Regions from separate parts of the Streptomyces sp. NBC_01515 genome, predicted to be linked through region 2. Evidence: riboswitches for the same ligand, from Rfam matches in the RefSeq annotation. Region 2 holds a riboswitch; each other region holds the start of a gene.
The links. A riboswitch is a leader RNA that binds a small molecule or an ion and turns the genes downstream of it on or off. The one in region 2 is predicted to bind cyclic di-AMP.
Positions count from the first base shown of each region.

Region 1: another riboswitch for cyclic di-AMP. It lies ahead of OG407_RS30240 (transglycosylase SLT domain-containing protein); the one in region 2 lies ahead of OG407_RS46540 (NlpC/P60 family protein).
Region 3: another riboswitch for cyclic di-AMP. It lies ahead of OG407_RS22005 (transglycosylase family protein); the one in region 2 lies ahead of OG407_RS46540 (NlpC/P60 family protein).

Region 1 is NZ_CP109416.1:6,665,013-6,671,960, forward strand. It holds gene OG407_RS30220 (carbohydrate ABC transporter permease) at 1-151, shown strand, start outside; gene OG407_RS30225 (carbohydrate ABC transporter permease) at 148-1,029, shown strand; gene OG407_RS30230 (LacI family DNA-binding transcriptional regulator) at 1,088-2,116, shown strand; gene OG407_RS30235 (HAD family hydrolase) at 2,223-3,029, shown strand; gene OG407_RS30240 (transglycosylase SLT domain-containing protein) at 3,123-3,599, opposite strand; cyclic di-AMP (ydaO/yuaA leader) riboswitch at 3,605-3,806, opposite strand; gene OG407_RS30245 (CocE/NonD family hydrolase) at 4,038-6,032, opposite strand; gene OG407_RS30250 (peptide MFS transporter) at 6,049-6,948, opposite strand, start outside.
Region 2 is NZ_CP109416.1:10,521,305-10,528,252, forward strand. It holds gene OG407_RS46530 (endonuclease/exonuclease/phosphatase family protein) at 1-183, shown strand, start outside; gene OG407_RS46535 (hypothetical protein) at 185-643, opposite strand; gene OG407_RS46540 (NlpC/P60 family protein) at 841-2,421, opposite strand; cyclic di-AMP (ydaO/yuaA leader) riboswitch at 2,430-2,603, opposite strand; gene OG407_RS46545 (DUF1996 domain-containing protein) at 2,963-5,062, shown strand; gene OG407_RS46550 (glyceraldehyde-3-phosphate dehydrogenase) at 5,165-6,610, opposite strand; gene OG407_RS46555 (SCO5918 family protein) at 6,768-6,948, opposite strand, start outside.
Region 3 is NZ_CP109416.1:4,947,915-4,954,862, reverse strand. It holds gene OG407_RS22015 (cytochrome P450) at 1-1,095, shown strand, start outside; gene OG407_RS22010 (transglycosylase family protein) at 1,321-2,316, shown strand; cyclic di-AMP (ydaO/yuaA leader) riboswitch at 2,510-2,691, shown strand; gene OG407_RS22005 (transglycosylase family protein) at 2,701-3,396, shown strand; gene eno (phosphopyruvate hydratase) at 3,742-5,028, shown strand; gene OG407_RS21995 (septum formation initiator family protein) at 5,136-5,612, shown strand; gene OG407_RS21990 (DUF501 domain-containing protein) at 5,701-6,231, shown strand; gene OG407_RS21985 (exopolyphosphatase) at 6,228-6,948, shown strand, end outside.

The DNA of each region.
Region 1 (6,948 bases), 3.9 Mb from region 2:
TCCGCTGATGGCCATCTACGACGCCGCCTTCCTCAGGTCGGACATCTACGGCGCCTCCGCCACCGCCGTGGTGCTGGCCCTGGCGACCTTCGCGCTCTCCTTCACGCTGCTGCGCGTCTCCGACCGCTACACCCGGGAGGACCGGGCATGACCCCCCTCACCCTCACCGCCACCGACGCCCGCCCGGGCCCCGCGAAGCCGAAGCGCACCGCGTGGGTACCCACCGTGGTGCTGGTCATCGGCTCGCTGTACTGCCTGATCCCCGTGGTCTGGGTGGTCATCGCGGCCAGCAAGGGCCGCGGCGAACTGTTCTCCACGTTCACCTTCGCCCCCGGCTCCGGCTTCCTCGACAACATCAAGGACCTGAGCGCGTACCGCGACGGCATCTACTGGCAGTGGATGGTCAACTCCCTCTTCTACGCGGGCGGCGGCGCCCTGCTCTCCGCCGCGGTCTCGGCCGCCGGCGGCTACGCACTGGGCCGATTCGCCTTCAGGGGACGGGAGTTCATCTTCAAGCTGATGCTGGCCGGCGTCCTCGTCCCGAGCATCGTGCTGACCGTCCCCCAGTACTTCCTCCTCTCGAAACTGGGCCTGGCCGACTCGTACTGGTCGATGCTCCTCCCGTCGATCCTCTCCCCCTACGGCGTCTACCTCGTCCGTATCTACGCGGCCGCCTCCGTGCCCGCCGAACTCCTCGAAGCCGCCCGCATGGACGGCGCGAGCGAGTGGCGGATCTTCTCGCGGATCGCGGTGCCGATGATGATGCCGGGGCTCATCACGGTGTTCCTGTTCCAGTTCGTCGGCATCTGGAACAACTTCCTGCTGCCGTACGTGATGCTCGCGGACGACACCAAGTTCCCGCTCACGCTGGGCCTTTACACCCTGCTCAACCAGGGCGCCTCACAGCCCGCGCTCTACACCCTGGTCATCATGGGCTGCTTCCTCGCGATCCTGCCGCTGATCGCGCTGTTCCTGGTGATCCAGCGCTTCTGGTCCCTGGACCTGCTGAGCGGATCGGTCAAGGCCTGAGGTGTAAGCGCTGAGCCGTATCTCCCCCCACCGCACCTGAACCGGCAGAACGAGGACCATGGCCACCAGTCCGAACGGACGCCGTAAACCGCCCACCATCCACGACGTGGCCCGGGAGGCAGGGGTCTCCCGGGGGACCGTCTCCCGGTTCCTGAACGGCGGCCACTACGTCTCGCCGGCCGCTCGCACCGCGGTGGAGACGGCGATCAGGAAGACGGGCTACGTCGTCAACCGGCACGCCCGTTCCCTGAGCACCGGACGGTCGGACTCGGTGGCGTTCCTCCTCACCGAGCCGCAGGAGAAGTTCTTCGAGGACCCCAACTTCAATGTCCTGCTGCGGGGTTGCACCGAACACCTGGCCCGCCACGACATCCCGCTCCTGCTGATGCTGGCCTCGTCGAAGGACGAACGCCGTCGCCTGACCCGGTACATCACCTCGGGCCACGTGGACGGCGTCCTCCTCGTCTCCAACCACAGCGGCGACCCGGTGGCGGCCGAACTCCGGGACGCGGGCATCCCGTTGGTGGCCTGCGGCAAGCCGCTGGGCGCCGCCTCCAAGTACAGCTACGTCGCCGCGGCCGACCGCGACGGCGCCCAGGAGATGGTCCGCCACCTCATCGCCGCCGGCCGCCGCCGCATCGCCATGGTCACCGGCCCACTCGACGCACCCGGCGGCCCCGACCGCCTGGCCGGCTACAGGGACGTCCTCACGGAGGCGGGCTTGCCCCACGACCCGACCCTCGTGGTCGAGGGCGACTACCGGCGCACGGGCGGCGAGGAAGCGGCCCGCAGACTCCTCGCCCAGGCCCCCGACATAGACGCGGTCTTCGTAGCCTCGGACCTCATGGCCCTGGGAGTCGTCAACACCCTTCAGCAGTCCGGCCGTTCGGTCCCGGATGACATCGCTGTCGGAGGCTTCGACGACTCGGCGGCGGCCACCTCCATCACCCCGGCCCTCACGACGATGCGCCAGCCCTACGACCGCATCAGCGCCGAAATGGTGAGGATGCTCCTCGCCCAGATCGCCGGCGAGGACACGGCGGGCGTGATTCTGCCTACGGAACTGGTGGTACGCGAGTCGGCATAACGGTCGTAATTGTCAAACCAACCGGAACACGAGTACACGCATGTGAAGGCAGCAGCCGTCCGGTTCGTGTCGAGTCGGTGGGGCGTTCCATCCGTATTCTCTGATCATGGCCGCACCCCTCGCATATGCACTGATCGCCACCGACCTGGACGGAACGCTGCTGCGCGGCGACGACACGCTCTCCGACCGGTCCCGCGCCGTACTGCGGCGGGTGGCGGAGGCCGGTGCCCGGCACCTCGTCGTCACCGGCCGGCCCGCCCCGAGGGTGCGGCCCCTCCTCGACGACCTCGGCTCCAGAGGGCTCGCGGTGTGCGGACAGGGCGCGCAGTTGTACGACGCCGGCGCGGACCGTCTGCTCTGGTCGGTCACCCTGGACCGGGAGTTGGCGGAGACCGCGCTCGGCAAGATCGAGGCGGAGGTCGGCCAGGTGTACGCGGCGGTCGACCAGGACGGCGTGGACGGCCTGACGCTGATCGAGCCTGGCTACTTGATGCCGCACCCCACGCTCCCCGCGGTGCGGGTAGGCAGGCGCGACGACTTGTGGTGCGAACCCATCAGCAAGGTGCTGCTCCGTCACCCCGCCCTGGAGGACGACGAGTTGGCCTCCACGGCCCGCTCGGTGGTCGGTTCCCTGGCCTCGGTCACCATGTCGGGCCCCGGCACCGTCGAACTCCAGCCACTCGGCATCACCAAGGCGACGGGACTGGCTCTCGCCGCCCGCCACTTGGGCCTGACCCCGTCCGACACCATCGCCTTCGGCGACATGCCGAACGACATCCCGATGTTCGACTGGGCAGCCCACGGCGTCGCCATGGCCAACGCCCACCCCGAACTCAAGGCAGTGGCCGACGAGGTGACGTCCTCGAACGAGGACGACGGAATCGCGCTGGTCCTCGAAAGACTCTTCAGCTAGAACGCCCTGTTTTTAGGGGCGCGGGGAACTGCGCGACCAGCCACGACGGCGCTGCACTCAAAACACAACCCGTCGTGGCTGATCCAACGTTTTCTAGTAAGCGCCGTACACGTTGTCGATGGACCCATACACGGCCGCCGCGTAATTGCAGGCGGCGGTGATGTTCGCAACCGGGTCATACGGATCGAACGAAGTCCCGGCAACGTGATACGCGTTGAACGTCGGGTCGATCACCTGAAGCAACCCCTTCGACGGCGTACCCGCCGCCGCGTTGGAGTCCCAGTTGTTGATCGCGTACTGGTTCCCGGAAGACTCACGGATCACGTTCCGGTAGATCCCGTTGTACGTACCCGGAATCCCCTTCTGCGCCATGATCGCGAGCGACTCCCGGATCCACCCGTCAAGGGTGTTGGGGTACCCGGCAAGCGTGGTCGAGGCGGTGGTCGACGTGGTGGCCGCGGACGCGGTGGTCGCACCGACGACAGGCAGCGCGAGGATCGCGACACCGGTACCGGCGACAACGACACGGCGGACGAGGCGGGCGCGGCGGGACTGAGCGGTTGCAGGCATGACGAGGTTCCTCTCCGTCGCCTGCGAGGTGAGCTGTCGGGTTCGGGCTGGGAGGTGCCCGGCCAAGCCCTTGCGGACGTGACTTAACCCCAAGCCGTTCCGGTCATGACGACCGGCCCGGCGACTTACCTGGTTCCCCCGCTCCTGCCGTGCGAGAAGTTCGTGACTGGGATGCCGGGCGGCGGCAGGATTCGGCGTTCCGCTCGACAGGCCGGGAAACTATGCGAGAGCACATGTCCGGAACAAGTGGCGGAATCACACCTAACCCCTATTGACCTTGGTCTGAGGCGTATGGGGCGCTTGATCCTTTGCGCGAGCCAAGGGTCAACTGTCAAATGCCGTAAGGGAAAACGCGGGCAGACCAGGACACAGGTCACACACAGAAACGCGTGACCCAACTCACGGGAGGATTAAGAACGGCAAATCGGGCATTCGCCCTCAACTGGCAGTTCTCGGAATCCTTTTCTCCCATGTGCGGTGGAAGATCACTTCTTCGCCCTCGGTGCAGATGACCTCGTTCGAGGTAATAAATTCCGTTTCGTCGCAAGTAATCTCCGACCGCGTCCGCACGGTCGTGTCCCATCCCAGCTCCGGCCGGTGCAGCCGGATCGACCAGTCCGACCGGGTGCGCGCCGACAGCGGGTCCGACTCGTCGATCGTGTACGTCTCCAACGCGTCCTCGGTGAATTCGAGCCCGTCCGGGTACACGCGCGTGCCGCCGTACCGGGGATCCACTTCGAGCCGCCACTCGCCCTTCGCGACATCCCGTACGACCAACCGCTCGGGGCGTGGTTCGTCAAGGGTCGCCGGGTAGTTGACCCCGAGCGGCTCGGCCTCCTCGGGTTCCTCGAAACGGATGCCCTCCGTCAACTCCTGCTCCCGCACCGGGAGTTCGAGCGCGCTGCCCTCCGGGTCCAGCGTGAACCCCGCCGAAGACTCCGGCTGCGGCCAGATCCACGGCCAGTACGCCGACGACACCGCGAGCCGGATGCGGTGCCCGGGCGGGAACGCGTGCCCGATGCCGTTCAGCTCGAAGGTGACGTCCTCGGTGGTGCCCGGCGTCCACGGCACCGCCCGGTCCCGCCCGTGCCGCGCCGACAGGTTCAGCACACCCCGGGTGACGAGGGTCGAGGCACCGTCGGGGGCCACGTCGCACAGCCGGGCGATCACCTGCCCGCGCGGCACCCCGCAGGTCAGCCGGAGCCGTACCCTCGGCCGCCCCAGCACCCATGTCTCGGCCGGCACCTCGAACTCGAAGCAGGCCGACCGCGCGTCCTCGTCCCGCTGGTCCGGCGGGAGATCGGCGTCGTTCCCGAAGGGGAAGAAACGGCCCGCGTCCACACCGGTGTGCATGGGGGAGCGGACGATCACGGGCGCACCCCGGAGGCCGTACGTCGTCGTCTTCACGTGCGGCGAGGGCCACGCGGGCTCGCCGACCCAACGGCCCGGGAGGGTGTCGTAGACCGTGGCCGGGGGGTGGGAGTCGCTGACGTAGGCCCGTAGGAGCGGGTCGGACGTGACGCCGGTGTCCTTGTCCTTGAGCCAGTGGTCCCACCAGCGGAGGGTCTCCTGGAGGAAGCCGATCGCGGGGCCCGGCGGCAGGCCGCGGTCCGGGTACTGGTGCGACCAGGGGCCGATGAGGCCGCGTACGCGGTCCGGCGGGAGGTGTTCGACGAGCCGCAGGACCGTGTCGCGGTACGGGTCGTGCCAGCCGCCCACCGCGAGGACGGCCGCGTCGATCGCGCCGTAGTCCTCGCAGACACTGCCGTGCTTCCAGTAGTCGTCGCGGATCTGGTGGGCGAGCCAGGTGTGGATGAACGGGTCGATCCGTTCGAGGCGCTTGAGCCACATGTCGCGCCAGATCAGGCCCGCGTACTCGGGGTCCGGCGGGCGGGCGACGAAGGCGAGCATCGTGGCCGCCCAGGCGTGCAGGTCGACGGCGAGGGCGGAACCTCCCATGTAGTGCACGTCGTTGTCGTAGCGGTCGTCCGTGGAGCAGACCGTGACGATCGCCTTGAGCGGCTCGGGCGCGAGGGCCGCGATCTGGAGGGAGTTGAAGCCGCCCCAGGAGATGCCGAACATGCCGACCCTGCCGGTGCACCAGGGTTGCGCGGCAAGCCAGTTGACCACTTCTACGCCGTCGGCGAGTTCCTGGGCGTCGTACTCGTCGCCGGGGGCACCCTCACTGTTGCCGTGCCCGCGCACGTCGACCCGGACGGAGGCGTAGCCGTGGCCCGCGTACCAGGGGTGGCGCTGGGCGTCCCGGGGCGCGGTCCAGTCGGTCAGGCGGTACGGGAGGTATTCGAGGAGTGCGGGGACGGGTTCGTCCGTCACCGGGCGCCACACGCGCGCGTAGAGGCGGGTTCCGTCCGCGAGGGGGATGCGGATGTCCTCGTGGGTCGTCTCGTGGGGGAAGGACGTACGGATGCGCATGAGGGGACCCCTGGGTTCAGTGGACCGGATGCATGGTCCGGCGCAGCCACGGCGCGGCGGCCATCACCGCGAGGCCCGCGGCCACCGCGATCGCGCCGTTGACGCCGAAGTAGGCCGGCTTGGAGACGTCGTCGTAGAGCTTCACCGTCTGGGCCTGGATGCCGTTCGCGAGGGCGAGGGACAGGAACCAGAGGGACATGGTCTGGCTGGAGAAGGCGGCCGGGGCGAGCTTGGTGGTGGCCGACATGCCGGAGGTCTCCAGGAGGATGTCGCCGAGCCCGAGCAGGAAGTACGAGCCGACGATCCACCAGGCCGACATCCGGTAGGCGTCGCCGCTGTGCCCGCTGGTCGGCAGGACCATCAGAAGGAAGGAGAGGCCGCCGAGGACGACGCCGATCGCGATCTTGTTGGAGGCGTGCGGCTGGCCGCGGCCCATGCGGACCCAGAGCGCGGCGACCACGGGCGCGAGACCCACCTCGAAGGCACCGAGCGCGCTCGCGTACCAGCTGGCGGGGAAGTCGAAGCCCAGGATGGTCGTCTCGGCGTTCGACGCGGCCAGCAGCATCATCGTCGAATAGGCCTGGAAGAGAATGAAGTTGAAGACCGTGGAGGCCAGGAAGAGCACGATGTACGGGCGCAGCCGGCCGCGTTCCTCGGACGTCACCCGGGGGCTCGTGAACATCACCGAGAAGAACACGACCGGGGCGATCACGGAGATCACCGTGAGCAGGTCGACGAAGCGGCCCATCGTCAGCCAGCCGGCGGTGGCCAGCCCGGTCGCGAGCACGGCGGCGACCAGGATGCCCACGACGATCAGCCGCACCGCGCGGCGCAGCGCGTCCGGCGCGAGCGCGAACTCCGCGGTGTTCCTGCGACCGGCCAGGTGGCGGCGCCCTGCGACGTACTGGATGAGCCC
Region 2 (6,948 bases):
GCGACCGTGCCGCGTGGCTGGCGGAGTTCGGCGCGGCGGGCGACCTTTCCGTCGCACCGGCCGCTCGTCCAGCTCGACCACATCCTGGCGACGGGGCTCGGCGCGGACGCCGTAGGGGCGGCGCACGCACCGAGGACGGCGATCTCGGATCACCGGCCGCTGGTGGTGGAGCTGGCGCTCTGAGTCAGTTCCAGAGGGGGTAGGTCACCGTGTGCTGGAACTTGTCCGGCCTCGCGCCGGGGTACGTCAGGGTGATCTCGGTGTACTGCCGCGCCTGCGGGTGCCGCTTCCAGGTCCGGGTGGTGTCGAGCCGGACGGTGACCGGGAACGAGTGGAACTTGCCCACCGCGCAATAGGGTTTGCAGTCGTTCACCCAGTTGACGCCCGTGGCCGTCGCGGAGTTGTCGTTCCAGGACGTCCAACGCAGCGACGTGAGGCGGCTGTTGCCGTCGCCGCAGGCGAGCATGAAGTCGGTGGGGCGCACCTGGGGATGCCACAGGCAGTCGACGAGCACGGGGTCCTGGAGCTGTCGGTGGGCGGTCGCCGGGACCGTGCTCGGGGCCGCCGACGAGGTGCCGACGGCCGGCCCGAGCAGGGCTGCGGCACACAGCGTGACGATTCCGACCATGGTGTGTCTGTACATGTGCGCTCCCGGCCGCCTCTTCGTCCTCGTCGCCCCGCACCAGCGGTGGGCCCGCCTGCCGGGGCGCGGTCGTCGTGTCTCTGTCGACGCTACGACCGTGTCCCAGGATGCACCACTCGTACGGGTCTATGACGCGGTTGGCCGGGAGTGTCGCGGGGTGTGCGGTCGGGGCCGGGAAATGCCCGGCCCCGATCGGATCAGGCGGGCCGTACGGCGCCCCGGATGGCGGCGGCACCGGCGTAGAAGATCGACTCCTCGCGTATCGGCGTACCCGGGCTCGGCGCATGGATCATCAGGCCGTTGCCGGTGTAGAGGCCGACGTGGTCGATGCTGTCGTAGAAGAAGATCAGGTCGCCGGGGCGGATGTCCGTCAGCGGGACGAGGGCGCCGGCGCCCGACTGTTCCTGGGCGGTGCGCGGGAGGAGGACGCCCGCTGCCTTCCAGGCGGCCTGGGTGAGGCTGGAGCAGTCGTACGCGTCCGGTCCCGCCGCGCCCCACAGGCAGGGCCTGCCGATCTGTGCGCGGGCGAAGGCGAGCGCGGTGGCGGTCTTGCTCTGCGTGCCCGCGTCCGGTACGGCGGGGACGGCCGTGGTGGTCATCGGGCTCATGGCCGGGGCCGGCGGGAGAAGGATCTCCGGGGCCATCGGCGGAGCCGTGGGCAGCGTGAACTCGGGGACGACGACCGGGGCCGCGGCGAAGGAGACCTCGGCGGCGGGGGCGGTCGGCTGCCACTCCTGCTGCGGCGGGCGCCAGTCCGGTTCCGGAGCGGGGTACCAGGCGGGCTGGGCGACGGGCTGCTCGGTGACCATGGGCATCTGCCCGGTGGACCACGTGGGTTGCTCGGTCACCACGGGGAATTGCCCGGTGGACCAGGTCTGCTGCTCGGTCACCATGGGGACCTGCCCGGTCGACCAGGCAGGCTGCTCGGCCACCATCGGGATCTGACCGGTGGACCAGGTCGTCTCGGGGGCGGGCCAGGGCGTCTCCGGGGTCGCCCAAGGGGCGCTCGCCGGGGCGGCTTCGGTGCGCGGAGCGGCGATGTACGGGAGCAGCTCCAGGTCCGCGGTGAGCGGGTCGAAGGCCGGCGCCGGTGCGGTCGCGACGGCGAACTGCTGTGCCTCCACGACGGGCATGGGCGGCACCTCGATGGCGGGCACGGGCGGCAGGTCGAGGACGGTCGGCTGCGGCATCTGGGCCATCTGCTGCATGTACGGCATCTGCGGCGACTGGAATGTCTGCGCCGCGGCGATCTGCGGCATCTGGAGTGCCTGCGGAGCGGCGGGCGGCAGTGCGGCGACCGGTCCGGCCGTCAACTCCGCGACGGGCGCGGTGAGTTGCGGGGTGACGGGCTCCGGTGCGCCGGTACCCGCGGTCAGTTCGGCCACGGCGCGGCTGGGCTGCGCCTCAAGCGCTCGGGCGCCGCCCTCGGGCTCGGGGCGCCGCTCGGACCGCTCGGGCCGGGGTGCCGCCGAGCGGGCGGGAGTTCTGCCGGGCGGCAGCTTCGCCGGTACGGTCGGGCCCAGTTGGGCGCGAGCGCGGTCGAACAACTGCCGAGTGACGGCGTCCTGGGCGGGGTCGGAAGGACGCGACGCGCTGGGACGGGGCTCGGCGCGCTTGCGCTGGCCGCCGGACATCTTGCGTGTGGCGTTGTAGTTTCCGGTGGCCGTCTCGGCCCTGTCGTAAAGGGAGTTGATCCGCCGCTGGACTTCGTCACGGCTGGGTCGGTCGTCCACGGTGGGGCCACTGCCTCCGGTGCGCGTACTTCGTTCTGCCGGCATGGCAGACGTGCTCCTTCCGTATCGCGCCTACCGAGTTAGCTGTCGGGTTCGGGCGGCCGATCACGGAAGGATTGCCCTACGACCCTTGCCCGGAGGGGCAGTTGGGCCGATTCACCCCAAGTCGGTTGGGTCCTCGGCTCCGGCTGTCGCGAGCGACCCACCGGACTCGGCGCAAACCGTGCGGCCCGGCGCTGATCGCCGGAGTAGGTCGTACGGTCTGAGCGCCAACTTAGCCAACGTGTGTGCCTCGTGTGAAGGTTGAAGCGCGATATGTCCGATACGTTTTTGTGACCTTTACCTCGCTCAGATACTTCAGCCACCTGCGTCGAGGGTTCGGCTGAGGGGTTGTGGGCCCGCCGGGTCGGGTGATCCATATGAGGTCGCTATGAATTTTTGGGACGGTTGAACACACCGGCATCCGGCTCCGTATTGGAACGGGGGATTTCCATGCCGGGACGATCCGGGCCGACCGATACGTGTAGGAGCAACTTCCTTGGCACGCAACACGCGCAGACGCCCAACGGGCGCACGACGCGCGACGATGGCAGCAGTCGCCCTGATGCTGGGCGGCGGAGGACTGGTGGCGGCGAACGTCTACGCGTCGGCGTCCGAGGGCGGTTGGGGCGGTGACTCGTCCCAGCAAGGGTCTCCTGATGCGGCATCGAGTGGCGCGACGATCGACTGCCCGGACATCGGCACCCAGTTGACGTCGGTCCCCGACGAGGCGAAGACCGAGGTCGACGCCCAACTCGCGCTTCTGGACCAGCAGATAACCGAGGCCTACCAGAAACTGAAGGACTCGACGGAGTCCATACGCCAGGACGCCTCCTTCGCCGACAACGCGATCATGAATCCGTTGAAGGAGAAACGGGCCGCGACCATCGGGCGGATCGATGACGCCATCGACCGCGTCGGGGACCGCCCGGAGGGTCTCGACGCGCTCGCCGGCTGCACCCTGATCGCCCCCACGAACGGCGACGAGAACGGCAGCGGGGGCGACCAGAGCGGCAGCGCCGACCCGACCGGCCAGGGCCAGCAGCAGGGTGACGGCCAGGGGCAGCAGGGGAACCAGCAGTCCGCGAACGGGCCCGTCGCCTCGGACTACGCGGACATCACCTCCGTGCAGCCCAACGTGAGCACCCCGCAGGACCAGGCCGACGCCTCCCGCGGCACGTTCGTCACCGCGTGCGGCGTGAACGAGAACGGCCTGTTCAACTCCGACAACGTGATCGTCGCGCCCGGGGTCACCAACGGCGCCCACCACTTCCACGACTACATCGGCAACCAGTCGAACAACGCCTTCGCGAGCGACGACGACCTGGCGAAGGCCGACACGAGTTGCGAGAACCCGGGCGACAAGTCCACTTACTACTGGCCCGTGTTGCGCCTCCAGAACGGTAAGCAGGAGCGGGACGCCGACAAGCCCGGCGGCGGCACGGAGGGCAACTCCGGTCAGATCGTGACCGCGAAGGCGGCCACGCTGACGTTCGTGGGCAACCCGAAGAGCAAGGTCGTCGCGATGCCGCGCCTCCTGCGCATCATCACCGGCGACGCCAAGGCCTTCGTCAACGGCCCGGCCAACGCCAACGCCTCCTGGAGCTGCACCGGTTTCGAGGACCGGCAGCTCAAGGACAAGTACCCGCTGTGCCCCGCGGGCAGTGACGTGGTGCGCACCTTCAAGTTCCAGAGCTGCTGGGACGGCCGCAACATCGACAGCGCCAACCACCGCACCCACGTGGCCTTCGAGGCCGCCGACGGCTCCTGCCCGGCCGGCTTCGAGGCCATCCCGCAACTGGTGCAGCGGATCGTCTACGACGTCGACGCGCCGAGCCTCCAGGACGGCGGCAAGACGACCCCGCTGTTCGCGGTGGACTCCTTCCCCGAGCAGCAGCACAAGCCCGTCACCGACCACGGCGACTTCATCAACGTCTTCGACGAGGGCCTGATGAAGGACATGGTCAACTGCATCAACAACGGCGACAAGTGCGGCGCCGGGACGAACGACGACCCCGGGGGCTCGGGTGACGGCTCCGGCTCCGGTGGCGGCTCCGGTTCGGGTGGCGGCTCCGGTTCGGGTGGCGGCTCCGGGAACGGTGGGGGTTCCGGTGAACCGCAGGAGTCCCCGACGGCCACCGCCACCGCTACGGCGGCGCCCACGGCCACCGCGTCCGACGAGCCCGCCGGGAACGGCGGCAACCAGGGCAACGGCGGCAGCGGCGGCAATGCCGGAAACGGTGACAACGGCGGCAACGGTGACCAGCCCACCGCGGATCCCGCGACGAGCGCCCCGGACACCGAGAGCAACGCCCCCGAGCCCACCGACGTCCAGACCACCGATCCCGGTGACCTGACGACGGCTGTCTCGGTCCCCAAGGCCGACACGAAGACCGAAGGGTCCAAGTCGAGCCAGACGCAGGGGAGTTCGGGCAACGGCTCCGGCGGCGAGGTCGGCAGTGCCGTGACGACACCGCCCGCTTCGTCCTCGGGCGGCGAGAGCTACGCCGCCGTAGGCCCCAACCAGCCGCAGGCGCAGGGCGGGTTGGCGGAGACCGGCGCGAATCTGTGGCCCGCGGTGGCCGGCGCGCTGCTGCTCGTCGCCGGATTCGTCGTGCTGTACCGAGGCAAGCGCAGTACACGCTGACTCAGCACACCCAAGTGCAGGTCTGTGACAACAACGGCCCGGCCGCCCCCCACTTGGGGGTGGCCGGGCCGTCACACGTTCAGCGGGCCGGGGCGGAAGGCCTCAGACAGCCGGGGCGGGATACGTGGGGTACTCCACCCCGGAGACGTGCTGGACGACGCGGACGACCTGGCAGGAGTATCCGAACTCGTTGTCGTACCAGAGGTAGAGGATCGCGTTGTCGCCGTCGACCTTGGTGGCGCCCGCGTCGATGATCGAGGCGTGGCGTGAGCCCATGAAGTCGCTCGACACCGCGTCGGGGGCGGTGGTGAAGTCGATCTGCCGTTTGAGCGGCGACGTCAGCGAGACATCGCGGAGGTAGTCCAGTACCTCGGCGCGGGTGGTCTCCCGGCCCAGCCGCAGGCTGAGGATCGCGATCGAGACGTCCGGCACCGGAACCCGGATCGAGCTGCCGGTGATCGGCGCCTTCAGGTCGGGCAGCGCCTTGGCGACGGCGGAGGCGGCACCGGTCTCGGTGATCACCATGTTCAGCGGCGCCGAACGGCCGCGCCGGTCCGCCTTGTGGTAATTGTCCAGCAGGTTCTGGTCGTTGGTGAACGAGTGGACGGTCTCCACATGGCCGCGCAGCACACCGTACTCGTCGGCCATCGCCTTCAGCGGCGGCACGATCGCGTTGGTCGTGCAGGACGCGCAGGACAGGATCTGCTCGTCCGGCTTGATCGTGTCGTGGTTGACGCCGTGCACGATGTTCGGGACGTCGCCCTTGCCGGGCGCGGTCAGCACGACCTTGTCGATGCCGGGCCGCAGATGCTGCGAAAGTCCTTCCCGGTCACGCCACTTGCCCGTGTTGTCGATGAGGATGGCGTCCTTGATGCCGTACGCCGTGTAGTCGACCTCGGACGGGTCGCCCGCGTAGATCACCTTGATCTCGTTGCCGTTGGCGATGATCGTGTTGCTCGCCTCGTCGACGGTGATCGTGCCCTGGAACTGGCCGTGGATCGAGTCGCGGCGCAGCAGCGAGGCCCGCTTCACGATGTCCTGGTCGCCACCCTGTCGTACGACGATGGCACGCAGCCGGAGACCGTTGCCCGAGCCGGCCTTCTCGATGAGCAGGCGGGCGACCAGGCGGCCGATGCGGCCGAAGCCGTAGAGGACGACGTCGCGGCCCTCGCGGCGCTCGATCTTGTCGGCGCCGGTGGCACCGGCGACGGCCTCGGCGGTGAACTCCTCGACGGAGAGCCCGCGTTCGTCGCTGCGGTGGGTCGCGGCGAGCATGCCGATGTCGATCTGCGAGGGGCCCAGGTCGAGCGCCGTGAGCGTCCGCAGGTAGGGGAGGGTCTCGACGACGGAGAGTTCCTCGCCGGCGATCTGACGGGCGAACCGGTGGGTCTTGAGGATGCTGACCACCGACTTGTTGACCAGGGAGCGGCTGTGCAGCAGGACCGTGACGTCCCGCTCGCGGTGCAGCTTCCCGATCATCGGGATCATCGACTCCGCGATCTCCTCGCGGGTCTTCCAGTTGGTGAACGAGTCCTCGTTGACAGGCACAGATTTCTCTTTCGAGCTAGGCGGCGCTCATATGCTAACCCGCTGTTCATCTGCCCGTTCAGCAGGGGTACCGCCCGGCCCGTAGAAGGCCCGGAACGCCGAAAGGGCCCTGCCGACGCGCGTCGGCAGGGCCCTCACAGCTGTACTGATGTCGCTTCTACACGGTCTCCGACACGTCCTGGGTCGCGCCGCTGCCCAGCAGTGCCGACGCGTTCTCCAGCGGAGTGAGGACGTGCACGGGCACGGCCTCGGGCAGTCCGTGGCAGGTGAAGCCGAGCCGGGTCATGGCCCGGATGACCTCGCCGCTGTTGAAGTCACGGGGGTCCTGCCGGGTGATG
Region 3 (6,948 bases), 5.6 Mb from region 2:
CCGGCGCACGCGAAGGGCAAGACGGGTATCCCGGGTGAGCGCAAGGCCGAGTTGATGACGCATCTGCTGAACATCGACCCGCCGGACCACACCCGCCTCCGACGACTGGTCAGCAAGGCGTTCACACCCCGGCGGGTGGCCGAATTCGCGCCCCGGGTGCAGGAGTTGACGAACGATCTGATCGACCGGTTCGCAGCCGACGGCTCCGCCGACCTCATCCACGACTTCGCCTTCCCGCTCCCCATCTACGCCATCTGCGACCTCCTCGGCGTCCCCCGTGAGGACCAGGACGACTTCCGGGACTGGGCGGGCATGATGATCCGGCACGGCGGCGGGCCGCGCGGCGGAGTCGCGCGGTCCGTCAAGAAGATGCGGAGCTATCTCGCCGACCTCATCCACCGCAAGCGCGAAGCCCTCTCCGACGCCCCCACACCGCACCCCGGCGGGAACCTCTCCGGCACTCCCACTCCCGTCCCCGGCGAAGACCTCCTGTCGGGCCTCATCCGCGCCTCCGACCATGGTGAGCACCTCACCGAGAACGAGGTCGCGGCGATGGCCTTCATCCTGCTCTTCGCCGGCTTCGAGACGACCGTCAACCTCATCGGCAACGGCACGTACGCCCTGCTCACCCACCCTGAGCAGCGTGCCCGCCTGGAGAAGTCCCTGGCCGCGGGGGAGCACGGCCTCCTCGAAACCGGCGTGGAGGAACTCCTGCGCTACGACGGCCCGGTGGAGCTCGCCACCTGGCGCTTCGCCACCCGTCCCCTCACCCTCGGCGGGCAGGACATCGCGGCCGGCGACCCCGTGCTGGTCGTACTGGCCGCCGCGGACCGGGACCCGGAACGGTTCGCCGATCCCGATGTCCTCGATCTCGGGCGCCGTGACAATCAACACCTCGGTTACGGCCACGGCATCCACTACTGCCTCGGCGCCCCGCTCGCCCGCCTGGAGGGTCAGACCGCGCTCGCCACCCTCCTGACCCGCCTCCCCGACCTGCAACTCGCCGGAGATCCGGCCGACTTGCGGTGGCGCGGCGGCCTCATCATGCGCGGACTGCGCACCCTCCCCGTGGAGTTCACCCCGGAACGCCGTTGAACAGGTGGTCCGGGGCACCGCTGAACCGGCAATCCAGCCCCCTAAACCCAAAAGTGACAGTTCTTCAACTCTGTGATCTTCACGTGATCTCCGTGGCATTAACTTGTGACAAGTGATCGACTGTGGGTACGTTCACGTACCAGCGCGGCGCCCCGCATCACCCCTCGCAGTACCCCCGCACCACCCGCCGCGCGGTCCCCCCGCTGTCACGCGAAAGGCCTCCGCATGCTCTCCGGGAACGGTCGTCACCGTCGCCCCCGTCAGGCTCCGGCACTCCTCGTCGCGGCCGGGGTGACCGGCTCCGCCATCGCCATCCCCCTCCTCGCCGCCGCCTCCGCGAACGCCGCCGACGGCACCACCTGGGACAAGGTGGCCAACTGCGAGAGCGGCGGCTCCTGGAGCATGAACGACGGCAACGGCTACTTCGGCGGCCTGCAGATGACCCAGGACGAATGGGAGAAGTACGGCGGCCTCGCCTACGCCCCGAGCGCCGACCTGGCCAGCCGCTCGCAGCAGATAGCCGTCGCCGAGAAGGTCCTCGACGACAAGGGCACCTCCGCGTGGACCACCTGCGCGCTGCTCTCCGGTCTCACCACCACCTCGGGTTCGACGGACGTCGACACCGGCCTCGCGAGTGACTCCCCGTCGGCCACCCCGACCGGCTCCTCCGACTCCGGTTCCGACTCTGGCTCCGACTCCGGTTCGTCTGACTCGTCCGCTTCCTCCGGGTTGTCCGACTCCGGCACCACGGACTCGACTTCGTCCGACGCGTCCGGCGACGACTCGTCGTCCGACAGCCCCTCGCCCACCGCGACGGACAACTCCAGCAAGTCCGACAAGTCCACCACTCCTTCGACCGGAAACGACTCGGTCGCCGCCTCCCCGAAAATCGACGAATCGGACAACCCGGCCCAGGCGGTGGGCAAGTGGAGCCTCGTCGACACCGGCGCGCTCAGCGATTCCGACGACCAGCAGGGCGATCAGCAGAGCACTCAGCAGAGTGCCGGTAAGCATCGCGGCGCCAGTGCCGAGGAGAGCGTGTCGCCGCAGACCTACACCGTCCGCGCCGGCGACTCCCTCGCGTCCATCGCCGACTCCCTTGGCTACGACGGCGGATGGACCGCGCTCTACGCCGAGAACAAAAAGGTGATAGGCGCCGATCCGACCCAGATCGCCGCCGGTCAGACCTTGGACGTCGGTACGGAAGCGGACGAAAAGTAGCAAGAGAACAGCGGGAGTTCACGTCACGCTTCGAGTCGAATGTCCGGTTTGATCAAAGTGTGGGATGAGTCTCAGAAGCCCTGATCGTCTTTGGAATTCCGCCGATTCCGTGTCTACGGTCAAGGCCGCTCGTCACCACGAGCCCCGGTTGCCGCACACGCCGAGTCCTGCCAGCGGCCTCCGGGAACAGTCGTCGCGTCAAGCGCCGTAGGCAGGAGCGGGGGACCCAAGGTAAGCGCCGGGCCCGGGAGTTGAGAGACGACCGGAACCGGCTTGGGGTTAAGTCGTGCCGCGTACGAGACGTACGAGCACGGCCGGGCAACTCACACGGCCCGAACCCGACAGCTCACCTCGTAGGCGTCGGTGAGGGGATTGGGATCTTCCATGCTGTTTTCCAGCAAGGGCAAGCACCGCCGTCCGTCCAAGGCCACCCGCGTCGCCACGCTCGCCGGCGTCACCGGTGTCGCGATCGCCGCGCCGCTGATGGCCACCGGCAGCGCATCCGCCGCCACCGCGTCCGAGTGGGACACGGTCGCCAGCTGCGAGTCCGGCGGCAACTGGTCCATCAACACCGGTAACGGCTACTACGGCGGTCTGCAGTTCTCCGCCTCGACGTGGGCCGCGTACGGCGGCACCGCCTACGCCTCCACCGCGAACCAGGCCTCCAAGTCCCAGCAGATAGCCGTGGCGGAGAAGGTTCTCGCCGCCCAGGGCAAGGGTGCCTGGCCCACCTGCGGCACCGGCCTCTCGGGCGCCTCCTACTCCGGCGGCAGCTCCAGCTCGTCGAGCGGCTCGAACAGCTCCAGCTCCTCCAAGAGCACCACCGAGCGCTCCACGAGCGACACCACCGCCTCCCGCTCCGCCGAGCGCCCGGCCGCCAAGAAGACCGTCTCCACCCCGACCGGCAAGAAGGTCAAGAAGGGTGACGGCGAGTACAAGGTCGTCAAGGGCGACAGCCTCAGCTCCATCGCCGAGAAGCACAAGGTGAAGGGCGGCTGGCAGCAGCTGTTCAAGCTGAACAAGGACATCGTCGACGACGCCGACTTCATCTTCCCGGGCCAGCAGCTCCACCTGAAGTGACAGCCCGAAACGACATATCGGGCTCGTAGCCGAACCACAGCGCCCTCACATCCGTGGTCCCCATCATGGAGACCTCGTGAGGGTCACCCCCGTCCCCCACGGGCTCCCCGCTCCGGTGCGTGTTCCCCCGTACGCACCGGGGCGGGGCTTTTTCGTGTCCCCGGCCTGCCGCCCCCGTCCCCATACCTGCCGCTTGCCGGGACTTTTTGTTCCGTTCGGAAACAATTTACTCTCGGTTCTGTCCATCAGGCGGCCGACCGGATGGCCAATCGCCCCGAGCCGGTTAGGCTCGTCTCGCAGAGCCGCTGCGGTGTTGCCGTAGTCGCGTCAGATCCCAAGAAGGAGATGCTCGTGCCGTCCATCGACGTCGTCGTAGCCCGGGAAATCCTGGACTCCCGAGGCAACCCCACGGTCGAGGTCGAGGTCGGCCTCGACGACGGCAGCACGGGTCGTGCCGCCGTTCCGTCCGGCGCCTCCACGGGTGCCTTCGAGGCCATCGAGCTGCGCGACGGTGACCCCAACCGCTACGGCGGCAAGGGTGTCGAGAAGGCCGTCCTCGCCGTCATCGAGCAGATCGGTCCGGAGCTCGTCGGCTACGACGCCACCGAGCAGCGCCTGATCGACCAGGCGATGTTCGACCTGGACGCCACCGACAACAAGGGCTCGCTCGGCGCCAACGCCATCCTCGGCGTCTCCCTCGCCGTCGCGCACGCCGCGTCCGAGGCCAGCGACCTCCCCCTCTTCCGCTACCTCGGCGGCCCGAACGCGCACCTGCTGCCCGTTCCGATGATGAACATCCTGAACGGCGGCTCGCACGCCGACTCCAACGTGGACATCCAGGAGTTCATGATCGCCCCGATCGGCGCGGAGTCCTTCTCCGAGGCGCTGCGCTGGGGCGCCGAGGTCTACCACACCCTCAAGAAGGTGCTGAAGACCAAGGGCCTGTCCACCGGTCTCGGCGACGAGGGCGGCTTCGCCCCGAACCTGGAGTCCAACCGCGCCGCGCTCGATCTCATCATCGAGGCCATCAAGCAGGCCGGTTACATCCCCGGCGAGCAGATCGGGCTCGCGCTCGACGTCGCCGCGTCCGAGTTCTACAAGGACGGCAAGTACGAGTTCGAGGGCAAGTCCCGCTCGGCCGCCGAGATGACCGAGTACTACGAGGAGCTCGTGGCGGCCTACCCGCTCGTCTCCATCGAGGACCCGCTGTACGAGGACGACTGGGCCGGCTGGAAGGTCATCACCGACCGCATCGGCGACAAGGTCCAGATCGTCGGCGACGACCTCTTCGTCACCAACCCGGAGCGCCTCGCCCGCGGCATCGAGGAGGGCACGGCCAACGCCCTGCTCGTCAAGGTGAACCAGATCGGCTCGCTGACCGAGACCCTGGACGCCGTCGAGATGGCCCAGCGCAACGGCTTCAAGTGCATGATGTCCCACCGCTCCGGCGAGACCGAGGACACCACCATCGCCGACCTCGCCGTCGCGGTGAACTGCGGCCAGATCAAGACCGGCGCCCCGGCCCGCTCGGACCGCGTCGCCAAGTACAACCAGCTGCTCCGCATCGAGGAGATCCTCGACGACGCGGCCGAGTACGCGGGCCGCAGCGCCTTCCCGCGCTTCAAGGGCTGACCCCCGGGGATCCACCGGGTCAATCCTTAGCCAGTCGTACGTACGTCCCCGCACCCGGTCCCGTACCGTGTGCGGGGACGTACGCACGTGTGAAGGGGAGGCGGGACATGGCCGTGAAGGACCGGGACCGGTTCTCCACCGCGACCAGGCTCAAGCTGCTCGGCGAGCAGACGGCGGCCCGTGTCTACCGCTCCCAGACCAAGCGGCAGGCCCGCCGCTCCCGGCTCACCGGCCGGGCGGCGCTCCTCGCCCTGGTGCTGTGCTCGCTGATCGTGGCGCTGGCGTACCCGATAAGGCAGTACGTCTCCCAGCGCGCCGAGATCTCCGACCTGGAGCGGCAGCAGGCGCAGGCGCGGCAGCGCGTCGAGCAGCTCCGCGACCTCAAGGCACGCTGGCAGGACGACTCGTACGCGGAGCAGCAGATCCGGCAGCGGCTGCACTACGTGATGCCCGGGGAGACGGGCTACATCGTGATCGACCCGGACGCGGCCAAGCAGTCGCGCGCGGAACTGGGGGCGGCCGACCGCCCGTGGTACTCGAACGTCTGGGACGGCGTGGACAAGTCCGACGCCTCCGACCAGTGACTGCCCTGACGAGTGACTGCCCCGACCAGTGACTGAACTGCCCAGTCGCTGAACCGAATTGAACTGACAGAGAGACTTTCGTACCGGCATGGAAAAGCCCCCGCCGTCCACTCCGCGCACCGAGCCCACCGACGCGGACGTCGAGGCCTTCAAGCAGCAGCTCGGGCGTCCGCCGCGCGGGCTGCGCGCGATCGCACACCGTTGCCCGTGCGGACAGCCGGACGTGGTGGAGACGGCCCCCCGCCTTCCCGACGGCACCCCCTTCCCGACGACGTACTACCTCACGTGCCCGCGCGCGGCCTCGGCGATCGGCACGCTTGAGGCGAACGGCGTGATGAAGGAGATGACGGCGAGGCTGGAGTCCGATCCCGAACTGGCCGCCGCGTACCGTGCCGCGCACGAGGACTACATCGCGCGCCGCGACGCCATCGAGGTCCTGGAGGGCTTCCCGAGCGCGGGCGGCATGCCGGACCGCGTGAAGTGCCTGCACGTCCTGGTGGGCCACTCCCTGGCCGCGGGCCCGGGCGTCAACCCGCTCGGCGACGAGGCGATCGCGATGCTGCCGGAGTGGTGGGCCAAGGGGCCGTGCGTGACGGTGACGAAGGAGGACGAGAAGTGACCCGTGTCGCCGCCGTCGACTGCGGTACGAACTCGATCCGCCTCCTCGTCGCCGACGTGGACCCCGCGACGGGTCAACTCGTCGACCTGGACCGGCGGATGACGATCGTCCGGCTCGGCCAGGGCGTGGACAAGACCGGCCGCCTGGCCCCCGAGGCACTGGAACGCACCTTCGCGGCCTGCCGCGACTACGCCACGGTCATCAAGGAACTCGGCGCGGAACGCCTCCGCTTCGTGGCCACGTCGGCTTCCCGCGACGCCTCGAACCGCGACGACTTCGTCCGCGGCGTCCTGGACATCCTCGGCGTCGAGCCGGAGGTCATCACCGGCGACGAGGAGGCGGAACTCTCCTTCACCGGCGCGACGAAGGAACTCACCGGCCGCGACGACCTCGCGAAGCCCTACCTCGTAGTGGACATCGGCGGCGGCTCCACGGAGTTCGTGGTCGGCGACGACGCCGTCCGCGCCGCCCGCTCCGTGAACATCGGCTGCGTCCGCATGACCGAGCGCCACCTGGTCCGCGACGGCAAGGTCACCGACCCGCCCACCCCGGACCAGATCACGGCGATGCGCGCGGACATCGAGGCCGCCCTCGACCTCGCCGAACAGACGGTCCCGCTCCGCGAGGCCCGCACCCTGGTCGGCCTGGCCGGCTCGGTCACCACGGTCTCGGCGATCGCCCAGAACCTCCCCGAGTACGACACCGACGCCATCCACC